Anaerocolumna chitinilytica: one gene and its partner. The protein of the gene in region 1 interacts with the protein of each later gene in a pairwise test. Links are inferred from orthologs where the notes say so. Each region holds a gene or a part of one and is shown in the gene's direction. Other genes may lie near its edges.

Region 1 (6,878 bases):
GGGTATCCGCTGCATGTGGAATACTTTCTGACAGAAGGCCAGGGCAGAAAGATATTGGAAGCCATCACAATCATGCAGGAAATTGGCATTGATTATATGGTTTCACATGGTATGACGGATTTTCTCGATAAAAAAGGTATATGCTACAAGGCAGAAGATACCCACAAATAAGTGGGTAATTTACTTTGGAATTGAAACTGCTATAATTACTTCTATCAATAGGTAGAGGTGAACAGATATGAAAAGTGCATTACTTTTAATCGATATCCAAAATGATTATTTTGAAGGCGGAAAATGTCAGTTATATCACTCAGAGGAAGCAGCAGTACATGGAAGAGAGATATTGGAGGTATTTCGAAGAGAGAAGCTGCCGGTATTCCATGTACAGCATATCAGCGCCAATAAAGACGCCACATTTTTTCTTCCCGGGACAAAAGGAACAGAGTTTTATGAGAGCGTGGCTCCCTTAGTACAGGAAAAGGTTTTTATTAAACATAGTCCCAGTGCTTTTTTGCATACTGGTTTGGCTGAGGCACTTCTTGAACAGGGCATTGAACATCTTGTTATTGCAGGTATGATGAGTCATATGTGTGTTGATACAACGGTAAGAGCGGCACAGGAATACGAATTTTTGGTTACACTGATAAGCGACGCCTGCACTACAAAGGACTTGATATCAATGGATGGGGGAGTAATTCCTGCACAGACGGTACATGATGCCTTTATGGCAGCACTTAATAATACCTTTGCAAAGGTACTGGATACGAAGGATTTTATAACCCAATTCGAGAGTGCAGAATTAATGTAGGAACTGTAATGTACCAACACAGCAAACATATAGACAATTAAATGGGAATACACAGATAATTGAGAGGTTTGTTTTGGAGCGTTGCAGCGAGTTTGGCGCTTTTTCCGCTTTCTGAAACGGCTGTTGCCGCTTTAGTGGAATAGAGAACCAGGAGCTAAAGAACAGCTCCGACAACAAAGCGGAAAAACAAACCTCTCAATTATCGTCCGCTACCAATAGGTTTTTTCATGCATTTGTAATGAAAATCCCGAAGGTGCATATTGTATTGAATGGCTGATTAAAGTATAATAGAGAGGACATCATAAGTAGACCGAACGAAAATTACTATATATAAGGAAGGAGAATAAGAAATGAAAACGAAAACTATTGTTTTTCAAGAAGCAAATGATCTTTATGAGTTCAACCGCCAGGCAGAGAGGTGCAAGACGGATGTCAGAGTAAAGACCCAGAGCGGGACCTTCGATTTTGACGCCAAGACCCTCTTAGGACTTTTCTTTGCACTGAATTTACCTTCCATTGATGTTTATTATGAGGAATCGGAAACGGAATTTGATGAATATCTAAGCAGTCTGGAAGAAAACCCTGACACAGAAAATGCATAAAATAGGTTAATGGACTTTTCATTAATCCCGGAACTTTGAGATTGACAATTAAATATTTTTATACTATTATTATGAATTATAATATAATAAATATCACAAAAAAACTATGACGGAGAGAGTAGAAATCAGCGAACCTCAAAGCGAGCCGGGGAGAGTGAAAGCCTGGTACCAGTAGCGGATTTACGAAAATCACTCCCAAGTTGCAAGCCGAAAGCCTTCAGCCAGTAAGCCGAGCCGGTATCTGTCGTTAAAGAGAAGCATATCATGTTCCTTTTAGGGAAAACTCTAGAGGAAACGTATGTAAATAGGTGGTACAATGAAGCACGAATGCTCTCATCCTGTTTATGGATGGGAGCTTTTTTTATTCGTAAGGTAAGCTCGTCCCTTAGGTTAGTAACCTAGAGACAGGCTTGAGGCAAAATGGAAGTTAGATTATTTGTTATAAAGTGAAGGAGGATATCACATGTACGATAAGGTCTCTACGAATCTGAACTTTGTAGAACGTGAAAAAGAAGTACTGAAATTCTGGAAGAATGAAAAAATCTTTGAGAAGACCATTGAAGAAAGAAAAAACGGAAAACCCTATACCTTTTATGACGGCCCCCCGACAGCTAACGGAAAGCCACATATCGGTCACGTTTTAACCAGGGTTATTAAAGATATTATACCCAGATACCGTACTATGAAGGGTTATAACGTTTTAAGAAAGGCCGGCTGGGATACCCACGGATTGCCTGTGGAGTTAGAAGTTGAGAAAAAGCTAGGTCTTGATGGGAAAGAACAGATTGAAGAATACGGTCTTGAACCCTTTATCCATGAGTGTAAGGAAAGTGTATGGAAGTACAAGGGTATGTGGGAGGATTTCTCCGAAACTGTAGGATACTGGGTAGATATGGAAGATCCTTATGTTACCTATGATAACAACTTTATTGAATCCGAATGGTGGGCCTTAAAGCAGATTTGGGAAAAAGGGCTGTTATACAAAGGCTTTAAGATTGTACCCTATTGTCCGAGATGCGGAACACCTCTTTCCAGTAATGAAGTAGCAATGGGCTATAAGGATGTAAAAGAAAAATCCGCTATCGCCAAGTTCCGTGTAAAGGGAGAGGAAAATGAATACATTCTTGCCTGGACTACTACTCCCTGGACACTTCCTTCTAACGTAGCTCTTTGCGTGAATCCGGTAGAAACCTATGTGAAAGTCTCTGTAAACTTAAATGCCAAGGGAGATATCATAAAAGCGGACAGTGAAGACAGAGAAGCCGTAAGAACAGAGAAGTACATTCTGGCGGAAGCGCTTTTGTCTGTTATCGATGGTGAATATACCGTAGAAGAGACCTATGTAGGTACAGACCTTGAATATAAAGAGTATGAGCCTTTATTTGACTATGTAACGCCGGATAAGAAGGCTTACTATGTAACCTGTGACACCTATGTAACTTTAACAGATGGTACCGGTGTTGTTCATATTGCTCCTGCCTTTGGTGAGGATGATGCCAATGTAGGCCGCAGATATGACCTGCCCTTCGTACAGTTAGTAGACGGAAAAGGTGAGATGAAGCCGGAAGTAACAGATTTTGCCGGAATGTTCTGTAAAAAGGCAGATGAAGGGATTATCAAATTACTCGCTTCCAAAAACCTGTTATTTAAGACCTTAAAATTCGAACACAGCTATCCTCACTGCTGGCGTTGTGATACACCGCTTATTTACTATGCAAGAGATTCCTGGTTCATTAAGATGACAGAGGTAAAAGATCAGCTGGTAGCCAACAATAACACCATTAACTGGATGCCGGAGAGTATCGGACAGGGAAGATTCGGAGACTGGATTAAGAATGTTCAGGACTGGGGTATCAGCCGTGATCGTTACTGGGGAACACCCCTTAACATCTGGGAATGTGAGGACGGACACCGTCATGCTATCGGAAGCATTGAGGAGTTAAAGTCCATGTCTTATAACTGCCCGGATAATATTGAGCTTCACAGACCATTCATCGACGCGGTAACCATTAAGTGTCCGGAATGCGGTAAGGAAATGAAGCGAGTAAAACCCGTAATTGACTGCTGGTTTGATTCCGGTTCCATGCCTTTTGCTCAATGGCATTATCCATTTGAAAACAAGGAAATGTTCGATAAGAATTTCCCTGCTGACTTTATCAGTGAAGCGGTTGACCAGACCAGAGGCTGGTTCTATTCCCTGCTTGCTATCTCTACCCTGATATTTGAGAAATCCCCTTATAAGAATGTTATCGTTCTTGGGCACGTTCAGGATGAGAATGGACAGAAAATGTCTAAGTCCAAAGGTAATGCAGTGGATCCTTTTGAAACCCTCTCCGAACACGGAGCCGATGCAGTACGTTGGTACTTCTATGTTAACAGTGCCCTATGGCTGCCTAATCGTTTCCACAGCGGAGCAGTGACGGAAGGACAGAGAAAATTCATGGGAACCTTCTGGAATACCTATGCATTCTTCGTACTCTATGCCAATATCGATGAATTCGATGCTACAAAATATACCCTTGACTATGAGAAGCTGTCCGTTATGGATAAATGGATGCTCTCTAAGTTAAACACTCTTGTTAAGACCGTAGACAGTCACCTGGAAAGCTACCGTATTACAGAGGCAGCAAGACTCCTTGACGATTTTGTAGACGAGATGAGCAACTGGTATGTAAGAAGAAGTAGAGAGCGCTTCTGGGCAAAGGGAATGGAACAGGATAAGATTAATGCTTATATGACCCTCTATACTACTTTGGTTACATTAGCAAAGATATCTGCTCCTTTTATACCTTACATGACAGAAGATATCTATCGTAACCTGGTGGTGAAGATTGATAAAGAAGCTCCTCAGAGTATTCATTTGTGTGAATTTCCTTCCTATAAAGAGGAATATATAGACAAAGAACTTGAGAAGAACATGGAAGCACTCCTCGAAATCGTTGTATTAGGCCGTGCCTGCCGTAATACGGCAAATATCAAGAACAGGCAGCCTATCGGCACTATGTACGTTAAGGCTGATTATAGCTATCTTGATGAAAAGGGTGAAAAAGCAGAAGGTCTTCCTTCATTCTACCTTAATATCATTGAAGAAGAGTTAAATGTAAAGAAAGTAATCTTCACACAGGATGTCAGAAACTTTACTTCTTACAGCTTTAAACCTCAGCTAAAGACATTAGGTCCGAAGTTTGGTAAGCAGATTGGCGCGCTTCGTGGAATTCTTGCCGGACTTAACGGTAATGAAGCAATGGATGAAATCAATACTACCGGAAAGCTTAAAGTAACCATAGAGGGAACCGACAGCTACCTGGAAAAGGATGACCTGTTAATTGAAGCAGCTCAGACGGAAGGGTTTGTATCTGATTCCGATAAAGGAATAACTGTAGTTCTGGATACCGGCTTAACACCTGAATTGATTGAAGAAGGCTTTGTAAGAGAAATCATCAGTAAGATTCAGACCATGAGAAAAGATGCAGGATTTGAAGTAATGGATCACATTCTGGTTTATCATAAAGGGAATGAGGTCATCAAAGGAATCTTTGATAGAAATATGGCAGAGATCAAATCTGAGGTTTTGGCTGTTGAAGTCTTCGAAGACAGCAAGGGCTTTACGAAAGAGTGGAATATTAACGGTGAGAATGTAGTTCTTGGAGTAGTAAAGAAATAAATAGATCAAAAATGAGGCTGTTGTAAAAGGAGGTCCTGCTTAGCAGGATTCCTTTACAACAGCCTTTGTTTGCTTCGTACAGGATTAGTTAATACTGATCAGTTGTTTCCTGAGTGTTATCACTATTAAGATTATCTTCCATATGTTCGAGCTCATGTTTTCGCGAAAGAGCGAGGTTTACAAAGGCAGTATAGTCTTTTTTATAGAGCTTCTTAAGATCATCGGAATAGCCGCACATTACAGGCAGTGTGGTTGCTATTTTTTCAATCAGCTCTGTTGCAATAGCTGCTTTCGGAAAATTGATGGATATAGGTGATTTCATATCTTTAAAGTAGAATAGTATTTGATAGGACTTGCTTATAGTAATAAAGTGGGATTTATGCTTAACGGTATTTAAATGTACCCAGATTAAATCCCTGGTTGGATGAATTGCAAGAGGATGATTAATCTTGCCGATTATATAATCCGTGGTAATCAGTCCGGTGTAAGCCGCAGGTCTCAAGACGGACATATAGAGATAACGTTCGCCGGCTATTTCACTGTTAATACGATATTCAATATCTTCTGGATTGCCGATTTTTGCGAGCTTTTTATAAAAACCGGAATATTTGTAATTTATCTTAATTAAAAGCTGATAGATGAATACGGAGGCGGATATCAATAGTATTAACCCCATAACCAGGAAGAGAAACTGGTCGCCCAGACGTCCATGTTCTGTGAGGGTTACACAGATTTCAGGTATGCTCTCCCGTACTGTGGAAGGATCTACTTTGTAGGCTTTGCTCAGACTTGTAATCATTTCTTCATAAGCTTCCTGATGGTACTGGTCATCGCCTAGAGCTTGCAGGTTGGCTACTGCAGTTACAGAGCTTAATTCTTCATCGGACATATCAAGATAATCCTTTGGCAGCAGTGCCAGAAGATAACCGTCATCATAATAGATTATACCATACACCTGGGATAACTTTTCCTCACTGGTCTTAACGCCATTAACAGTATCATAACTGTAAATGGCATAATCCAGAAAATAAATATCGGCATTCTTTAACTGGAAGTAATATTTATCCTTCGCATAAAGGTCCTGAATTCCAGTAACGCTGGTTCCTTCTGCCAAAGGAGTAAATAAGGTGCTCCATTTCTCTGATTCGCTAAGGAAGCCTGCAAGGGCTATGAATACAAAGACAAGGCTTATAAACATAGGGCTCCATGCGTTTTTTCGAATGATTTTTCTTAAGTAGTTTTGTTCCATGTTAACCTCTTTTCTTCTTGGGAGGTCTATACCAACTCCCACCTATTTTACTTGCTTAAAGCAAGATACGCTTTTTTATTATACCATATTAAAATAAGGTTGTAAGGCAAATCGAGCAATTAGTAGGATATTACTATATCAATATGTACAGGTAAGATAGTATTGTAGTTGTATATGTGGACAAAATACCTTTATATGGCTGTTTTTATTGTCTTAAAGTTTTCTCTTGTGTAGCAGGTAATGCATAAGATATAATGTGAATAACTAAAAACGTTGGATTGGTGTTGCAGTACGAAAGAGAAATGCAGATGCTACCATGGTGCTGACAGATAGGAGGATATATGCAGGAATTTGATAAGAAGGAATTTATTAAGAATGTAGAAGAATATATCGGTGTATTTTTTCGAAGACCTATTGAAGATGCCACCAAACAGCAGGTATACCAAGGCGTGGCCTATACAGTAAAAAACATGATTATAGATGACTGGCTGGAAACGCATAAGGCTTATGAAGAGCAGGATTTAAAGACAGTTTATTACCTTTCCATGGAATTCT
Region 2 (4,963 bases), 2.7 Mb from region 1 along the record:
CGCCTCTTCTTTATTTCTTTTTAAGACTTTTAGCTGTCCAATTATACAATTGTCCAAAACATTGTAATTGTTAAATAGATTAAATTGCTGGAACACCATACCTAACTTTGTACGATATTTATAGAGATCATGCTTATCATCCAGGATATTCTCACCATTGTAAGATATCTCCCCGCCGGAGGGTTTCTCTAAAAGGTTAATACAGCGGAGCAGTGTTGATTTACCGGAACCGGAGGAACCGATAATGCAGATTACTTCTCCTTTGCTAACATTAAAATCAATATCTTTTAATACATCATGATCACCAAAGGATTTGCTAAGGTGTTTTACTTCAATTATATTGTCCTTCATTTTCATTACTTTCCTCTCTGCCATTATTTCGCGGCCTTCGCTCTTCTAACACCATCTTCCGGCTTTTCTACCTGCATTTGGTTGCCAAGAAGTATATAATTATCCGGGCCGTCCAGTTTCTTTTCAGCGTATCTAAGAATCTTAGTAATAGTAAAGGTCATTATAAAGTAAATAATACAGGTAATAAAGAAAGTATCATAATAATGGAACGTAGCTCCTGCTATAGATTTAGACTGGAAGAATAATTCTGACACAGAAATTACACTTAACACAGAAGTATCCTTAATATTGATTACAAATTCATTACCAGTAGCCGGTAAGATATTTCGGATAACCTGGGGCAGTACAATATATATCATTGTTTTTATATGGTTCATACCAATAGCCTGTGCTGCTTCAAACTGTCCTCTATCAACAGATATAATACCACCTCGAACGATCTCGGACATGTAAGCACCTGTATTTATAGATACAATGAAAATAGCTGCAAAGGTTCTATTCATATCAATTTTCAAAGCTTCGGCTGAACCATAGAAAATAAGTACAGCCTGTACAATCATTGGTGTACCTCTGAATATTGCTATATAAGCGGAAAGAATAGCGTTGACGATACCTAATAGGATTTTTTTAATTCCTCTTTCCGGCACCGGTATGGTACGTATAACACCAATTAGCAAGCCGATTATTGACCCTATAACAGTTCCGATTATAGATATATATAATGTAGACCAGGAACCTCTTAAAAACATAGGCCAGTAGTCTTTTAATGTTTGAATTATTTCGGTAAAACTCATCCTTCTCCTCCAAGTCAGGGGAAAAACCGGCTGCAGACTTCACACCCGGTTTTCTCCTCTAATAAATATACGTTTCGGCAATCTTATTTGGTTGCCGGCTGATTCTTTATAGCGGTATCCATAATGTTAGTACGGTCATCTTCTGAAATTCCTTTCAGAATTTCGTTTATCTTAGCAGTTAAATCACTGTTCTTTTTCACACCGACTGCTATAGCTGTATCATCATCGGAAGTTTTAAAACCATCTTTGAATTCTACCATTGCAAATTTATCATTTGCGGAAGAAGCACTTACTCCTTCAGGACGCTCTGATACATAGCCGTCAATAATACCGGACTCCAAAGCAACTCTCATCGCCGGGAAGTTATCCATTGCAGCTTCTTTTTTAACACCATCAATCTGGTCAATTACAGTATAGTGAAAAGTATTTAACTGAGCTGTAATTTTAGCTCCTTTAAAATCCTGAATAGAGGTTGCATTCTCGTAAGCTCCGCCTTTTTTTACTACCATTACCAGATTTGATCTGTAATAGTTATCCGTAAAATCAATTACCTTTTTTCTTTCTGCCGTAGGAGACATACCTGCAATAATAGCATCGATTTTTCCTGAAGTTAATGCGGGTAAAAGGCCGTCCCACTCTGTTTTAACTACGACGAGCTTCTTTCCCAGACCATCAGCTATCTTCTTAGCGATTTCGATATCATATCCGCCTGCGAATTCTGATGCACCATCTATAGGAACAGCTCCATTCGAATTATCAATCTGTGTCCAGTTAAAAGGGGCATATCCGCATTCCATACCTACACGGAATACATTACTATCATCTGCAGCACTACCGGTACTGTTGGTATCCTTGGTTCCGCAGGCCGTAAGCAGTGCGGCAACGGATAAGGTCATAGCTATTATTGCCAGCATTCTTTTTTTCATAATTATCTCTCCTTTATTATTCCCTTAAGCGGGATATTTGTTTTTGCTTTATAGATTGCAATAAAAAAAGTCCTTACATTTTAACAAGGACTTTCTAAATAAAGTCCTCACAATCCCAGTTGAGATAGCACAACTTATCAGACCGGGTTGTCTGATAAGACAGTCCTGCAGTTCTTCACTACAGACCCAGCAGTATGTATTGAGGATACACTACCACTTCGGCGATATTTCCTTCTCATGATTTTCAAAGCTCCTCCGCTCCAATCAGACTGTTAAATATCGCGCCTCTACCCCACTGCCATAGTGAGGTTATATTCAAATTATGTTCTTAATCTTACATCACAAATTTAAGCTTGTCAATCCTTCCATTGCATTTTTTCGTCACAAGATATCAAAGGACAGTTTTATATTATTCTTATTTAGCGTATGTTAGCCAGCGTTTGCATATATATTTTAATATACGAACAAAGGACTTGATGGAATGAATCCGACTAAAAAAATATTAAATGGTCTTCTCTTAATTACAGTAACTCTATTATTTCTGTTAATATATGATCATCATTCCAATGACCATCACATTATCTCTCCTGCCGCAGGCAGTAATGTACAGGCAAAACCATATACCATCGGCTGGTCAGTGTATAACAGCGATTATGAGTTTTTTAATAAAATGCAGCAGGGATTACTGGATAAAGCAAAAGAACTTGAAATGAACGTTATCACACATAATCAAAACAGCAGCACCTCTGAGATGATTAACGGTGCCTCAAATCTGATAGCCCAAGGAATTGATGCACTTGTGATATCACCTTTTAATCCGGATGCAATGCCACTTATCTCTTCAATGGCCCAGAATGCAGGTATTCCTCTAATAATAGTGGATGTAGGGACAGGTGGCTCCTTATATGATGCCTTTATTGTTTCCGATTCCTTCGGCGGAGGGGTTCTTGCCGCAGAATATGCTTTACGTCTGATTGAAAATAATAATATAACAAGTAAAAATACCGCTATACTTAGATCACAAGAAAATAATGAAATTTCAAACCAGAGAGGTGATGCTTTTAAGAGAGTTATGACAGAAAGTGGCTACAATATTGTAGAAGAACTTCGCGCTGATGGCAGAACAGACCTGGGGTATGAAGCCATGAAAAACATACTAGCCTCTTATGGGGATGACCTGGCTGTGGTTTTCAGTGAGAATGACCGTATGGCACTGGGCGCTGCAAAAGCATTAGAAGAAGCAGGTAAAACCGGAAAAATCATGCTGATTGGCTTTGATGGAGATTCTGCTGCAATAACTGCTATAAAGCAAGGTTTAATGCAAGGCACCATAGCACAGAATCCTTATGAAATGGGAAGCCTGGGTGCAGAAACCACTTATCAGATTTTAAATAAACAAAATGTAAGATTTGATGACTCAGTAACTAAGACACTTCTTGTTGAAATTGGTCTCATTGACTCAAATGGAAATGCTTACCCCTACCTACCATAGAAAGCTCAGTTTTGCCTATTATTTTTAAGGCTATCTACGCAATCCTCCTGCCATGTGGCTTCATAATTTCCAGTAATATATTGTAGATTTATGGGATATAATGCTCTATAATGTCCCTATTGGATTATGTAAACCACATAAAATGATATTCGGGCTTTTCAAACTAACCGCCATGCCGTTTCCTACGTGCCGTTTACTCGGACCAAGGATTATGCAGGCACAAATATGTGATTGAAAATTGTCTTTTTAATTTTCGCACTATGACCGGGAGGATATTACATGAAGAAACTATATTGGTTCATCCTGTGTGCACTTATACTGTTCTGTTTGGGTGCTCTTGGGTATGAAAATTTGAATTACCGCAGTACGGACATAAGCTACCCCTCATTCCTTCAGGCAGCTGAAAGCGGCCAGGTAAAATCCGTGTCAATCACACCTGACGCTTCTTCTTTTCATGCTACTATTGTGAAGGATGGCGTGAAAAAAGTTAATGTACCCAATCCTAAAACGGAAAATTTTACAGAATATTTATTGCTTCATAATATTAAAATAAATTACACTCAAAATAGTATTTATATCAGAATACTTCAGGTTCTTTTTCTGATTGCTGCGGGCAGCGGCATATTCATGTTCATCAGAAAAGGCAACAATGACAAACCTCTGATTTCGGATGCATCGAAGAAATCACCATCTACACCGACCATAACTTTTAATCAAATAGCCGGTAATACAGAAGCTAAACTGATGGTAGAAGACATTATTTCATTTATCAAAGACCCGGAAAAGTATAACAGTGTCGGAGCCAGGATGCCTAAAGGCGTCCTTTTGTACGGGCCTCCAGGAACCGGAAAAACACTTATGGCCAAAGCCATTGCCGGGGAAGCCGGAGTACCTTTTTATGCCATGAGCGGCTCAGACTTTGTGCAAATGTATGTGGGGGTTGGTGCAAGCCGTGTTCGTTCCCTTTTCCGTAAGGCAAAGCAAAGTGAAAAAGCTGTTATTTTTATAGATGAAATTGACGCCATCGGTAAAAAGCGTGCCAGAAGCGCCAACGCCAGCAACGATGAACGCGATCAAACTCTTAATGCTCTGCTTACCGAGATGTCAGGTTTTAATGATAATAATGGGATTGTCGTTATTGGGGCAACTAACCGATTGGATACTTTAGATGACGCTTTATTAAGACCGGGCCGTTTTGACAGACAAATCGAAATTGCACTTCCTGATATCAATGCCCGTAAAAAGATTCTTAGCCTCTATGCCGGTAAAAAGCCTCTGTCCGATGATGTGAATTTGGATAATCTAGCAAAGTCCACCGTATATTTTAGCGGCGCAATGTTAGAGAACTTGTTAAATGAAGCTGCTATTAATGCTGCCAATGAGAAACAGACTGTTATCTC

What was found.
Region 2: the proteins of ileS (region 1) and bsdcttw_RS12170 interact in binary tests that used the Escherichia coli proteins (3 or more experiments, as listed by UniProt). The link is inferred for Anaerocolumna chitinilytica from one-to-one orthologs.

The regions. Positions count from the first base shown.
Region 1 is NZ_AP023368.1:5,461,507-5,468,384, reverse strand. Bases 1,480-5,274 are described here. They hold ileS (isoleucine--tRNA ligase), read left to right. Parts: upstream 1,480-1,873; coding sequence 1,874-5,074; downstream 5,075-5,274. Other genes in these bases: bsdcttw_RS24150 (DUF6709 family protein), read right to left, coding at 5,163-5,274. Also shown: bsdcttw_RS24170 (winged helix-turn-helix transcriptional regulator), read left to right, coding at 1-171; bsdcttw_RS24165 (cysteine hydrolase family protein), read left to right, coding at 239-808; bsdcttw_RS24160 (hypothetical protein), read left to right, coding at 1,159-1,410; more of bsdcttw_RS24150, read right to left, coding at 5,275-6,323; bsdcttw_RS24145 (glycogen/starch/alpha-glucan phosphorylase), read left to right, coding at 6,665-6,878. UniProt on the Escherichia coli protein: Catalyzes the attachment of isoleucine to tRNA(Ile). As IleRS can inadvertently accommodate and process structurally similar amino acids such as valine, to avoid such errors it has two additional distinct tRNA(Ile)-dependent editing activities.
Region 2 is NZ_AP023368.1:2,805,272-2,810,234, reverse strand. What follows is about bases 1,711-4,557. They hold bsdcttw_RS12170 (substrate-binding domain-containing protein), read left to right. Parts: upstream 1,711-2,552; coding sequence 2,553-3,563; downstream 3,564-4,557. Other genes in these bases: bsdcttw_RS12165 (ATP-dependent metallopeptidase FtsH/Yme1/Tma family protein), read left to right, coding at 3,843-4,557; bsdcttw_RS12175 (transporter substrate-binding domain-containing protein), read right to left, coding at 1,711-2,071. Also shown: bsdcttw_RS12185 (amino acid ABC transporter ATP-binding protein), read right to left, coding at 1-351; bsdcttw_RS12180 (amino acid ABC transporter permease), read right to left, coding at 375-1,145; more of bsdcttw_RS12175, read right to left, coding at 1,229-1,710; more of bsdcttw_RS12165, read left to right, coding at 4,558-4,963. UniProt on the Escherichia coli protein: Part of the ABC transporter complex RbsABC involved in ribose import. Binds ribose. Also serves as the primary chemoreceptor for chemotaxis.